One region of the Streptomyces sp. NBC_00076 genome, then DNA from elsewhere that is predicted to be linked to it. Evidence: riboswitches for the same ligand, from Rfam matches in the RefSeq annotation. Region 1 holds a riboswitch; the other holds the start of a gene.
The links. Region 1 has a riboswitch for cyclic di-AMP ahead of OHA64_RS34985 (M23 family metallopeptidase). Riboswitches for the same ligand answer to the same signal wherever they lie in the genome.
Positions count from the first base shown of each region.

Region 2: linked by a shared signal. The riboswitch ahead of OHA64_RS29555 (NlpC/P60 family protein) and the one ahead of OHA64_RS34985 (M23 family metallopeptidase) in region 1 are both predicted to bind cyclic di-AMP.

Region 1 covers NZ_CP108242.1:7,691,582-7,696,975, reverse strand. Annotated here, with positions in the region: gene OHA64_RS35000 (GNAT family N-acetyltransferase) at 1-669, opposite strand, end outside; gene OHA64_RS34995 (HPr family phosphocarrier protein) at 845-1,126, shown strand; gene OHA64_RS34990 (GntR family transcriptional regulator) at 1,275-1,970, opposite strand; gene OHA64_RS34985 (M23 family metallopeptidase) at 2,159-2,932, opposite strand; cyclic di-AMP (ydaO/yuaA leader) riboswitch at 2,946-3,112, opposite strand; gene OHA64_RS34980 (M16 family metallopeptidase) at 3,375-4,763, opposite strand; gene OHA64_RS34975 (M16 family metallopeptidase) at 4,760-5,394, opposite strand, start outside.
Region 2 covers NZ_CP108242.1:6,457,602-6,462,995, reverse strand. Annotated here, with positions in the region: gene pcrA (DNA helicase PcrA) at 1-2,401, opposite strand, end outside; cyclic di-AMP (ydaO/yuaA leader) riboswitch at 2,805-2,973, shown strand; gene OHA64_RS29555 (NlpC/P60 family protein) at 2,981-4,165, shown strand; gene OHA64_RS29550 (hypothetical protein) at 4,298-4,651, opposite strand; gene OHA64_RS29545 (NlpC/P60 family protein) at 5,119-5,394, shown strand, end outside.

The DNA.
Region 1 (5,394 bases):
CGTGCGGCCGGTCCCGATGACGGCTACGGAGCCGGGCGTGAGCAGCCGCTGCACGGAGCGCCCTTCGGCGCGCTGTTCGCGCGCGTACTGCACGGCGAGCGAGCGGTCCGTCGGCTCCAGGTCGAACTCCAGGCGAACGACGCCGTCCTCGAAGCTGCGCTTCTGGGTGTACCCGGCGTCCGTGAACACCTTGATCATCTTGGTGTTGGCCGGCAGCACCTCGGCGGCGAAGCGGCGGATACCGCGCTCGCGGGCGACGGCCCCGATGTGTTCGAGGAGGGCGGAGGCCACCCCGCGCCCCTGGTGGGCGTCCTGGACGAGGAAGGCGACCTCGGCCTCGTCGGCGGGGGAGGAAGCGGGCATGCCGTCGGTGCCGATGCGGTCGTAGCGTACGGTGGCGATGAACTCGCCGCCGATGGTGGCCGCGAGTCCCACCCGGTCCACAAAGTCGTGGTGCGTGAAGCGGTGGACGTCCTTGGCGGACAGGCGAGGGTAGGGCGCGAAGAAGCGGTAGTACTTCGACTCGTCCGATACCTGCTCATAGAAGCTGACGAGGCGATCGGCGTCATCGACGGTGATGGGCCGGATGCGCGCGGTACCACCGTCGCGCAACACCACGTCGGCCTCCCAGTGGGCGGGGTACTCGTGCCGGTCCGACGAGGTCTGCATGGGCCCCAGAGTACGGCTCGCGTACGACAACGGCGCGAGGCAGTCCGCGGGGGACGGAGTCGGACCGAGGCCGCGGTCCGACGCCACGAAGGGGCGGGACGAAGGCCCGCTCCGGGCAAGCTTCACGTGTGGGAAACTGGTCTAGACAACCCTGAACATCGAAGGGCAGCATCACATGGCTGAGCGCCGCGTCAACGTCGGCTGGGCCGAGGGTCTCCACGCCCGCCCCGCTTCCATCTTCGTCCGGGCCGCCACGGCCGCAGGTGTCCCGGTGACGATCTCCAAGGCCGACGGCAACCCCGTCAACGCGGCCTCCATGCTGGCCGTCCTCGGCCTGGGCGCACAGGGCGGTGAGGAGATCGTCCTCGCCTCCGACGCCGAAGGGGCGGATGCCGCCCTCGACCGCCTCGCGAAGCTTGTCTCCGAAGGTCTCGAGGAGCTCCCCGAGACCGTCTGAGAACAGACGCCGCAGCGCAACCCCGAAGGGCTCGTCCGAATTATCGGGCGAGCCCTTCGCATTTCCCCGCCTCGGGCCGATTTTCCCGTTTACGGGCAGCAGAATTAATCCCCCGCGAATTATCCCCTCTTTGTATACGGCTGCCGTGTTAATGCCGCAGGCTCGTCATGTTTACGGGATGTTGCGAGTTCCTCACACGCTCCGGGCGATCTCCCTGGGACGGAAAGCGCAACCGGTGCGCGGCCGTGGCGCGCTCGGTGTGCAGTGCCGTGACCGCTCGCGCGCGCTCGCTGTCCCCGCGCGCCACCGCGTCCACGATCGCGCCGTGCTCCGCCCAGGACTCGACCGGGTTGGCGGGCGCGTCCACCGCGTACATCCAGGCGATCTTGTGACGCAGCTGGGTCAGCATGGAGGTCATCGCCGGACTGCCGGAGGCCTGAGCGAGGGTCTCGTGGAACCAGCTCCCCAGGGAGCGCAGGTCGTCGCTGGTACCTCTCCTGGCCCGCTCCTGGCCCAGCCGGACCAGTCCGCGCAGCACCTTGAGGTGGGCCTCGGTGCGCCGCTGAGCGGCCCGGGAGGCGCCGAGCGGCTCCAGGAGCACCCGCATCTCCAGGAGGTCGGCGCCCTCCTGCTCGGTGGGTTCCGCGACGCACGCGCCCGCGTGCCGCCGGGTCACCACGAAGCCCTCCGCCTCCAGCGTGCGCAGGGCCTCGCGGACGGGGACGCGCGAGACGCCGTAGCGGCGGGCGAGCAGTTCCTCGGTGAGCCGGCCCCCGCGCTCGTAGACACCCGCGACGATGTCGTCCCGGATCGCCGTGCATACCGAGTGCGCCGGAATACGCATGACCGACCTCCGCATTAATCCCCGTGAAACGTCGACGATTGACGTGTGTTCGGTGACTCTATTGCAATGAGCCGGAATTTCCGATGGCGGGTCGGAATCCATGGATATTTTTTGGACAGTCGGGCACCAGAAACGCCGAAAGCCCCGGCTCGGGGAGCCGGGGCCTCAGGTTGTCTTGCCGACCGTCGTCAGACGTTCACGCCGTGCGAACGGAGGTAGGAGACGGGATCGATGTCCGAGCCGTACTGCGCGCCCGTGCGGGCCTCGAAGTGCAGGTGGGGTCCGGTGACGTTGCCGGTCGCGCCGGAGAGACCGATCTGCGCGCCCGGGGTGACGGCCTGGCCCACCGAGACACCGATGGACGACAGGTGGCCGTACTGGGTGTACGTGCCGTCGTTCATCTTGATCACGATCTGGTTGCCGTACGACCCGCCCCAGCCGGCCTCGACCACGGTGCCGGAGCCGACCGCGTGGACGGTGGTGCCGGTCGAGGCGTGGAAGTCGATGCCGGTGTGGCTGCCTGAGGACCACAGGGAGCTGCTGGACTGGTAACCGGTCGAGACGTACGAGCCGGAGATCGGGGCGACGTAGGCGTTGAGGCGCTTGCGCTCGGCCTCGCGGGCGGCGCGCTCCTTCTGCTCACGCTCCTCGCGGGCCTTCTTGGCCTCCGCGACCGCCTTCTTGCGCGCGGCCTCCTCGGCCTTCTGCTGCGCCTCGGCCTCCTCGGCGGCCTGCTTCTGGGCGACGGCCTGGGCGTCGATCTGGTCCGCGATCGAGTCACCGATGGTGATGACGGGGGTGAGGCCGGTCTGCTCGGCCGCGGGCTCGGCGGCGAGCGCCGGGGCGGCCAGGGTACCGATGACGCCGGTGGTGGTGAGTGCCGCGACACCCGCCGCGCGGGCGGTGCCGCGCTTCATCCGGCTGGGACGACGGTGCTTCCCGGCGGCGCACATGAACGCCATGTGGTGGCTGGTCCTTTCCTTCCTTCTCGCCTACCGGGTTAGCTGACGGGTTCGGAGCAGGAAGGTCTCCTACGGACCCCCTCGCGGTGTGCGCGGGCGTCCGATTCACCCCAGGGACTTCACGTGTGGGTCCCCGGCTCCCCTGGCTCGCGCCATGTGGGGACTCGGCGATGACTGTCCGGTGCCGCGGGTGCGGCGCAGTGCCTGACGGACAGCCCGGACGACGCTAAGCGGGGCAACTTTCAATCCCCAAACGGATCACGCCTTTTGTAGCGCATGCCACAGGGCAGACAGGCAACCTCTCCCTCAATTCGGACATCGAGGGGCCCCGGTGACTCTCACGTCACCGGGGCCCCGGGCACTGCTGTGACTACTCCACGGAGGTGTGGCCGTTCCGCTGTGGCTCCTCCGCGTCGCTACTGTGTGTGCCTGGTCCGCGTCCCTACTCCGCGGAGACGACGGAGACTTCGCCGATGCCGAGAGCCTCGACGGGCTCCTTGATCTGTGCGGCGTCACCGACGAGGACGGTCACCAGGCGGTCCACCGGGAAGGCGCTCACGGCCGCCGCGGTGGCCTCCACGGTGCCGGTGGAGGCGAGCTGCTGGTACAGCGTCGCCTGGAAGTCGTCGGGCAGGTGCTGCTCGACCTGGTCGGCCAGCGTGCCCGCGACCGCCGCCGCGGTCTCGTACTTCAGCGGCGCCACCCCGACGAGGTTCTGGACGGCGACATCCCGCTCGGCATCGGTCAGCCCCTCGGCCGCGAGCGTGCGCAGCACCGTCCACAGGTCGTCCAGGGCGGGACCGGTGTTCGGCGTGTCGAAGGAGCCGCTGATGGCGAGCATCGCGGCACCCGAGCCGTCCGGCGTCGAGCGCAGGACCTGCCCGAACGCCCGCACCCCGTAGGTGTAGCCCTTCTCCTCCCGCAGGACGCGGTCCAGACGGGAGGTGAGGGTGCCGCCCAGGCAGTACGTGCCGAGCACCTGGGCGGGCCACACACGCGCGTGCCGGTCAGAGCCGATGCGGCCGATCAGCAGCTGGGTCTGGACGGCGCCGGGACGGTCCACGATGACGACCCGTCCGGTGTCGTCGGCCGTCACCGGTGGCACCGGACGCGGCTGGGCCGAGGAGCCGGTCCAGGCGCCGAGGGTGTCGCCGAGCAGCTCGTCGAGCTCGAGGCCGGTGAGGTCGCCGACGACCACGGCGGTGGCGGTGGCCGGACGGACGTGCTTCTCGTAGAAGCCGCGTACGGCCGCCGAGTCGATGGACTCGACCGTCTCCTCGGTGCCCTGGCGCGGGCGCGACATCCGCGAGGTCGCCGGGAACAGCTCCTTGGAGAGCTCCTTGGCGGCACGCCGGGAGGGGTTGGCCAGCTCGTGCGGGATCTCGTCGAGGCGGTTGCGGACCAGCCGCTCGACCTCGCTGTCCGCGAACGCGGGTGCCCTGAGGGCGTCCGCGAGCAGGCCCAGGGCCTTGGCCAGGCGGGAGGCGGGGACTTCGAGGGAGAGCCGTACGCCGGGATGGTCGGCGTGCGCGTCGAGGGTGGCGCCGCAGCGCTCCAGCTCGGCGGCGAACTCCTCGGCCGAGTGCTTGTCGGTGCCCTCGGAGAACGCCCGCGCCATGATGGTGGCGACGCCGTCCAGACCGGCCGGTTCGGCCTCCAGGGGCGCGTCCAGGAGCACCTCGACGGCGACGACCTGCTGGCCGGGGCGGTGGCAGCGCAGGACGGTGAGGCCGTTGTCGAGCGTCCCGCGCTCGGGGGCCGGGAACGCCCAGGGCCTGGCGTCGCCCGCCTGGGGCTGGGGGTGGAACTCCATCGCGGCGAGCTCGGTCACTGGGCCGCCTCCTCGTCGTTCTCGTCGGTGGCTTCGGCGTCTTCTGCTTCGGTGGTGGTCGGCTCGTAGACGAGCACCGCGCGGTTGTCGGGGCGCAGGCAGGCCTTGGCGACCTCCTGGACTTCCTCGGCGCTCACCTCGAGAACGCGCCCGACGGCGGTGAGGGCGAGCTGCGGGTCCCCGAACAGGACGGCGTACCGGCACAGTTCGTCGGCGCGGCCCGCGACCGTACCGAGCCGGTCCAGCCACTCGCGCTCCAACTGGGCCTGAGCGCGTTCCATTTCCTCGGCTGTGGGGCCCTCCTCGGCGAACCGGGCGAGCTCCTCGTCGATGGCGGTCTCGATGACCGGTACCTCGACGTCGCCGGAGGTCTTCACGTCCAGCCAGCCCAGGGAGGGCGCCCCGGCCAGCCGCAGCAGGCCGAAGCCGGCCGCGACGGCCGTACGGTCACGCCGTACCAGCCGGTTGTAGAGGCGGGAGGACTCGCCGCCGCCGAGGACGGTGAGCGCCAGGTCGGCCGCGTCGCACGCGCGCGTGCCGTCGTGCGGCAGCCGGTAGGCGGCCATCAGGGCCCGGGCCGGGACCTCCTCCTCGACGACCTCGCGCAGCTGCGCACCCATGACGTCGGGCA
Region 2 (5,394 bases), 1.2 Mb from region 1:
CCGTGCCCTTCACGGCCACGACCGTTCCGAGCCCGAACTGGTCGTGGGTGACCCGGTCCCCGACCGCCAGCGCCACCACCGGCTTCTCCGAGCTCCGGCGGGTGGCGAAGCCGGACGCCCCGGACGCCGACGAGCGGGAGCGGGACGACGACAGCGAGGCCGCCACCCCGGACACCGGGCCGGAGGACACCGGTGAAGTAGCACCGGTCCGCTTCCAGTCGACGTGCTGTGGCGGGATCTCCTCGAGGAAACGGGAGGGCGGGTTGTACGACGGCTGCCCCCACGCGCTCCGCAGCGACGACCGTGTCAGATACAGCCGTTCCCGCGCGCGCGTGATGCCGACGTACGCCAGGCGGCGCTCCTCCTCCAGCTCCTTGGTCTGACCGAGGGCGCGCATGTGGGGGAAGACGCCGTCCTCCATGCCGGTCAGGAACACGACCGGGAACTCCAGGCCCTTGGCGGTGTGCAGGGTCATCAGGGTGATGACTCCGGAGCCGTCCTCTTCCTCGTCGGGGATCTGGTCGGAGTCGGCGACCAGGGCCACCCGCTCCAGGAAGTCGGAGAGCGAACCGGACGCCTCCCCCTCCGCGGTCTCCTGTTCGAACTCCAGGGCGACGGCGGCGAGTTCCTGAAGGTTCTCGATCCGGGTCTCGTCCTGGGGGTCGGTGGAGGCCTGCAACTCCGCGAGGTAGCCGGTGCGTTCGAGCACCGCCTCCAGGACGGTCGCCGGGCCCGCGCCGGAGTCGACGACGGTACGGAGGTCCTCCATCAGCGTGTTGAACCGCTTCACGGCGTTCGTGGAGCGCGCGGCCATGCCGTACGCCTCGTCGACCCGCTTCAGCGCCTGCGGGAAGCTGATCTTCTCCCGCTGGGACAGTGCGTCGATCATCGCCTCGGCGCGCTCGCCGATGCCGCGCTTGGGCACGTTCAGGACCCGCCGCAGCGGCACCGAGTCCTCCGGGTTGGCGAGGACCCGCAGGTAGGCCAGGACGTCCCGGACCTCCTTGCGCTCGTAGAAGCGGACACCGCCGACGACCTTGTAGGGCAGGCCGACACGGATGAAGATCTCTTCGAAGACACGGGACTGGGCGTTCGTCCGGTAGAAGACGGCGACATCGCCGGCCTTCGCGTCGCCCGCGTCCGTGAGGCGGTCTATCTCGTCGGCGACGAACTGCGCCTCGTCGTGCTCGGTGTCGGCGACATAGCCGGTGATGCGCGCGCCCGCGCCCGCGTTGGTCCACAGGTTCTTGGGACGGCGGGACTCGTTGCGCTCGATGACCGCGTTGGCGGCGGTGAGGATCGTCTGCGTCGAGCGGTAGTTCTGCTCGAGCAGGATCGTCGTCGCGTCCGGGTAGTCCTCCTCGAACTGGAGGATGTTGCGGATGGTCGCGCCGCGGAACGCGTAGATCGACTGGTCGGCGTCACCCACCACGCACAGTTCGGCGGGCTGGAGGTCGTACTCGCTGGGCGGTACGTCCACCGGGTGCTCGGAGGTGCCGACGAGCTCCCGGACCAGGGAGTACTGGGCGTGGTTGGTGTCCTGGTACTCGTCGACGAGGACGTGCCGGAAGCGGCGGCGGTAGTGGTCGGCGACGTCCGGGAAGGCGCGGAGCAGGTTGACCGTCGTCATGATCAGGTCGTCGAAGTCGAGGGCGTTCGCCTCGCGCAGCCGCGACTGGTACATGGCGTAGGCCTGGGCGAGGGTCTTCTCGAAGCCGTCGGTGGCCTGGGCGGCGAAGTCCTCCTCGTCGATCAGCTCGTTCTTCAGGTTCGAGATCTTGGCGCTGAAGGACTTCGGCGGGAAGCGCTTGGGGTCGAGGTCCAGGTCGCGGCAGACCAGGGCCATCAGACGCTTGGAGTCGGCGGCGTCGTAGATCGAGAAGGAGGAGGTGAAGCCCAGCTTCTTCGACTCCCGGCGCAGGATGCGGACGCACGCGCTGTGGAAGGTCATCACCCACATCGCGTTCGCGCGCGGGCCGACGAGTTGCTCGACGCGCTCCTTCATCTCGCCGGCGGCCTTGTTGGTGAAGGTGATCGCGAGGATCTGGCCCGGATGCACGTTCCGCTCGCCGAGCAGGTAGGCGATGCGGTGCGTGAGCACACGGGTCTTGCCCGAACCGGCGCCTGCCACGATGAGCAGCGGGGCACCGGCGTGCACGACGGCCTCGCGCTGGTTCTCGTTCAGCCCCTCCAGGAGCGCGGCCGGGTCCACCGCCGGGCGCGGGGCACCGTCGCGGTAGTGGGTGTCCCGGTCCGGCGGCACGTCGAACTTCCCGCCGAACAGATCGTCCGGAACGGGCTCCGGTACGTGATCGTCCTCGGGTGGCGGCGGGGGTCCCTCCTCGTGCCCGCGAGGGGCCTGGAGGTTCGCCAGGAAGCTGTCATCAAAGAGGCTGCTCATCGCACTCCGAGTCTAGGACCCCCCACTGACAGCCCGCCGCCACCCCGAGAACATCGCCGGAATCCGGCGGCGGGCCCAGACCCCGAGGGTCTTCCGGAACCGTCCACCCGGCCTCACTCACCCTTCGAGATGACGCCATCACGGTCCGCGACGGACCAGGCGGGGACGTGGACCTTGCCGTCCGGGCCGACCGAAACGGGCGGACATCGCCGAGCTCACGAAACAGAACGAGTCATTACAGATCAAGGAAAATCACCATGAACCTACTACGATCAGCCACGCTCTGACTGAAGGTCACAAAAATGTATCGGGCATATCGAACATCAACCTTCACAGCGGCCACACGAGTTGGCTACCGTGCCGGACAGGCCGTACGACCTCCACCGGCGAACCTCGCCGGGCCGCGCGGCCTCCGCCGAATCCGCAGCGCCGCCGCGCGAATGGAACCGGGGACCCACCGAACTTGGGGTGAATCGGCCCAACTCCCCCTGGGACAAGGCCGTAGGGCAACCCTTCCGCATCTCCCGCCCGAACCCGACAGCTAACTCGGTAGGCGGAACGTGGAAGGAGTCGCCTCCCTTGGCGTCGCACCGCAAGTCGCGTCCCGCTGGTACGCGCGTAGCAGGCATACGGACCCCGGCCCTCGCCACGGCGGCCCTCACCTCCGTCGCCCTGCTGTCCCAATCGGCGCAAGCCGTCCCCGCCGACGACAAACCCAGCCTCGAAGAGGTCGAACAGAAGGTCGACGACCTGTACCGCCAGGCGGAGTCGGCGACCGACAAGTACAACGCGGCCAAGGAGAAGACCGGGAAGCAGCGCAAACAAGTCGACACTCTCCTCGAAGACGTCGCCCAGCGCACCCAGAAGCTCAACGAGGCGCGGGAGGAGCTTGGTTCCTTCGCCGCCGCCCAGTACCGCACCGGTGCCTCCGCACCCGACACCGCGACCTTCCTGCTCGCGGACTCCCCGCAGGACTACTTCGACCAGACCCAGCTGATGGGCCGGCTGACCAACAGGCAGAAGGGCGCGGTCGACGAGTACGTCACCGAGCAGTCCGCGACGATGGAGAAGCGCAAGGAGGCCACCGAGAGCCTCCAGACGCTCACCGAGTCGCAGGGCGACCTGAAGACGGCCAAGGCGACCGTCCAGAAGAAACTCGCCGACGCCCGCAGCATGCTGTCGCAGCTGACCGCCGAGGAGAAGGCGCGGCTCGCCGCGATCGAGGAGAAGAAGCAGGAGGAGGCGAAGCGCAGAGCCGCCGAGCTGGCGCAGCAGCAACAGGCGGCGGAGCAGCAGGCCCGGGAGGCGGCGGCTCAGCAGCAGGACAGCGGCTCCTCGACGGGCTCCTCGTCCTCGACCGGCACTTCGACCGGTACCTCGTCCGACGCGCCCGACGCCTCGTACGCCACCAAGGCCGAGAAGGCGCTCGCCTTCGCCCGCGCCCAGATCGGCAAGCCGTACGTCTGGGGCGCCACCGGCCCCGACTCCTACGACTGCTCCGGCCTCACCCAGGCCGCCTGGAAGGCCGCCGGCGTCGACATCCCGCGCGTCACCTACGACCAGGTCAACGCCGGCACCACGGTCTCCCTCTCCGCCGCCCAGCCCGGTGACCTGGTGTTCTTCTACGACGACATCAGCCACGTCGGCATGTACATCGGCAACGGCATGATGATCCACGCTCCGAAGCCGGGCGCGTACGTCCGCGAGGAGTCGATCTACTACGACGGCGAGTCGTCGATCTACCGCGTGGTGCGACCGGCCTGACCGTTCCCGTCCGGAGGCGGGCGGTGTCGGTCCGCCGCCGCCTCCGGCGCGGGGGCTGCCCTCCTTGTGCCGCGCCCGCGCGTTGTGCCGCGGGCGCGGTCCTGTCGGCCTACGCCGCCGACCGTCCGGAGATCACGTCCACAGCACCGCGATGAAGATGTTCGCCGTGGTCAGCGCACCCACCACGCCGAACATGCTCTTGTCCACCCGCTCGTCGTCCCGCTTCACATAGACGAGGCCGAGGATCACGATCAGCAGGGCCAGCTTCACACCGATCTTGATGTTGTTGACGGGCTGGTCGTCGGCCTGGTTGAGGCCGACCAGGATCGCGCCGGTGACGAGCATCGTCAGGGCGCCGTGCAGCATCGCCGGGACGAAGCGGGCGGTGCCCCGGCCCATCGCCTTCATCTGGGTGAGGAAGCCGCCGAGCAGCGAGGCGATGCCGATGATGTGCAGGCCGACGAAGAGATGGATGAGTACGTCCATGAGGCCGGAGCCTAATCAGGGTGCGGGAGGCACCTGACACCGGCCCTCCCCGCATTCCGGCCCTCCGCACCGGATCGGATCTTGCATATATGCGGCCATAGCACCTGGCGGACATCCCGGGGCGCGCATTCCCCACCTCGGTCATCGCTCTGCGTGAAGACGACGGCACCGAAGTCGAATCACGGTCACATACGGTCACCAGCCGGTCCTCTCGCGGCACTTCCGTACATCCCGTTACCGAGCCGTCACAGTCGGGTTTAGCGTCCTTCACCAGGTGACCGACTCCCCACCGCCGCCCGGGCCAGGGGCGGCAGTCGGCCACCACCGCCGAGAAGGTCCGGCGGCGGTCCGCTCCCCCTGTGCGGGGCGCCGCCGGACGCGTCATCCGCCCCCCGGGGCGGCCGTACGTCCGCTCCGCTTGGCGTTCGTACGGATCAGGCGGTCGTACGAAAGGACGTGCAGTCCAGTTGGCAGCGCACCGCAAGCCCCGGCAACGTTCGGTCAGCGGCAACACGGCCCGCGCGGCGGCGACGATCGCCCTCGCGGGCGCGGCGACGGCGACGGGTTTCGACGGGACCGGACACGCCGAGCCCCAGCTGACGCCGGCGCAGGTCAAGGCGAAGGTGGACAGGCTGTACCAGGAGGCGGAGATCGCCACCGAGAAGTACAACGGCGTGAAGGAGAAGGCGGACACCGCGCAGCAGCGCCTCTCCACGCTGCGGGACGAAGCGGCACGCCGGACG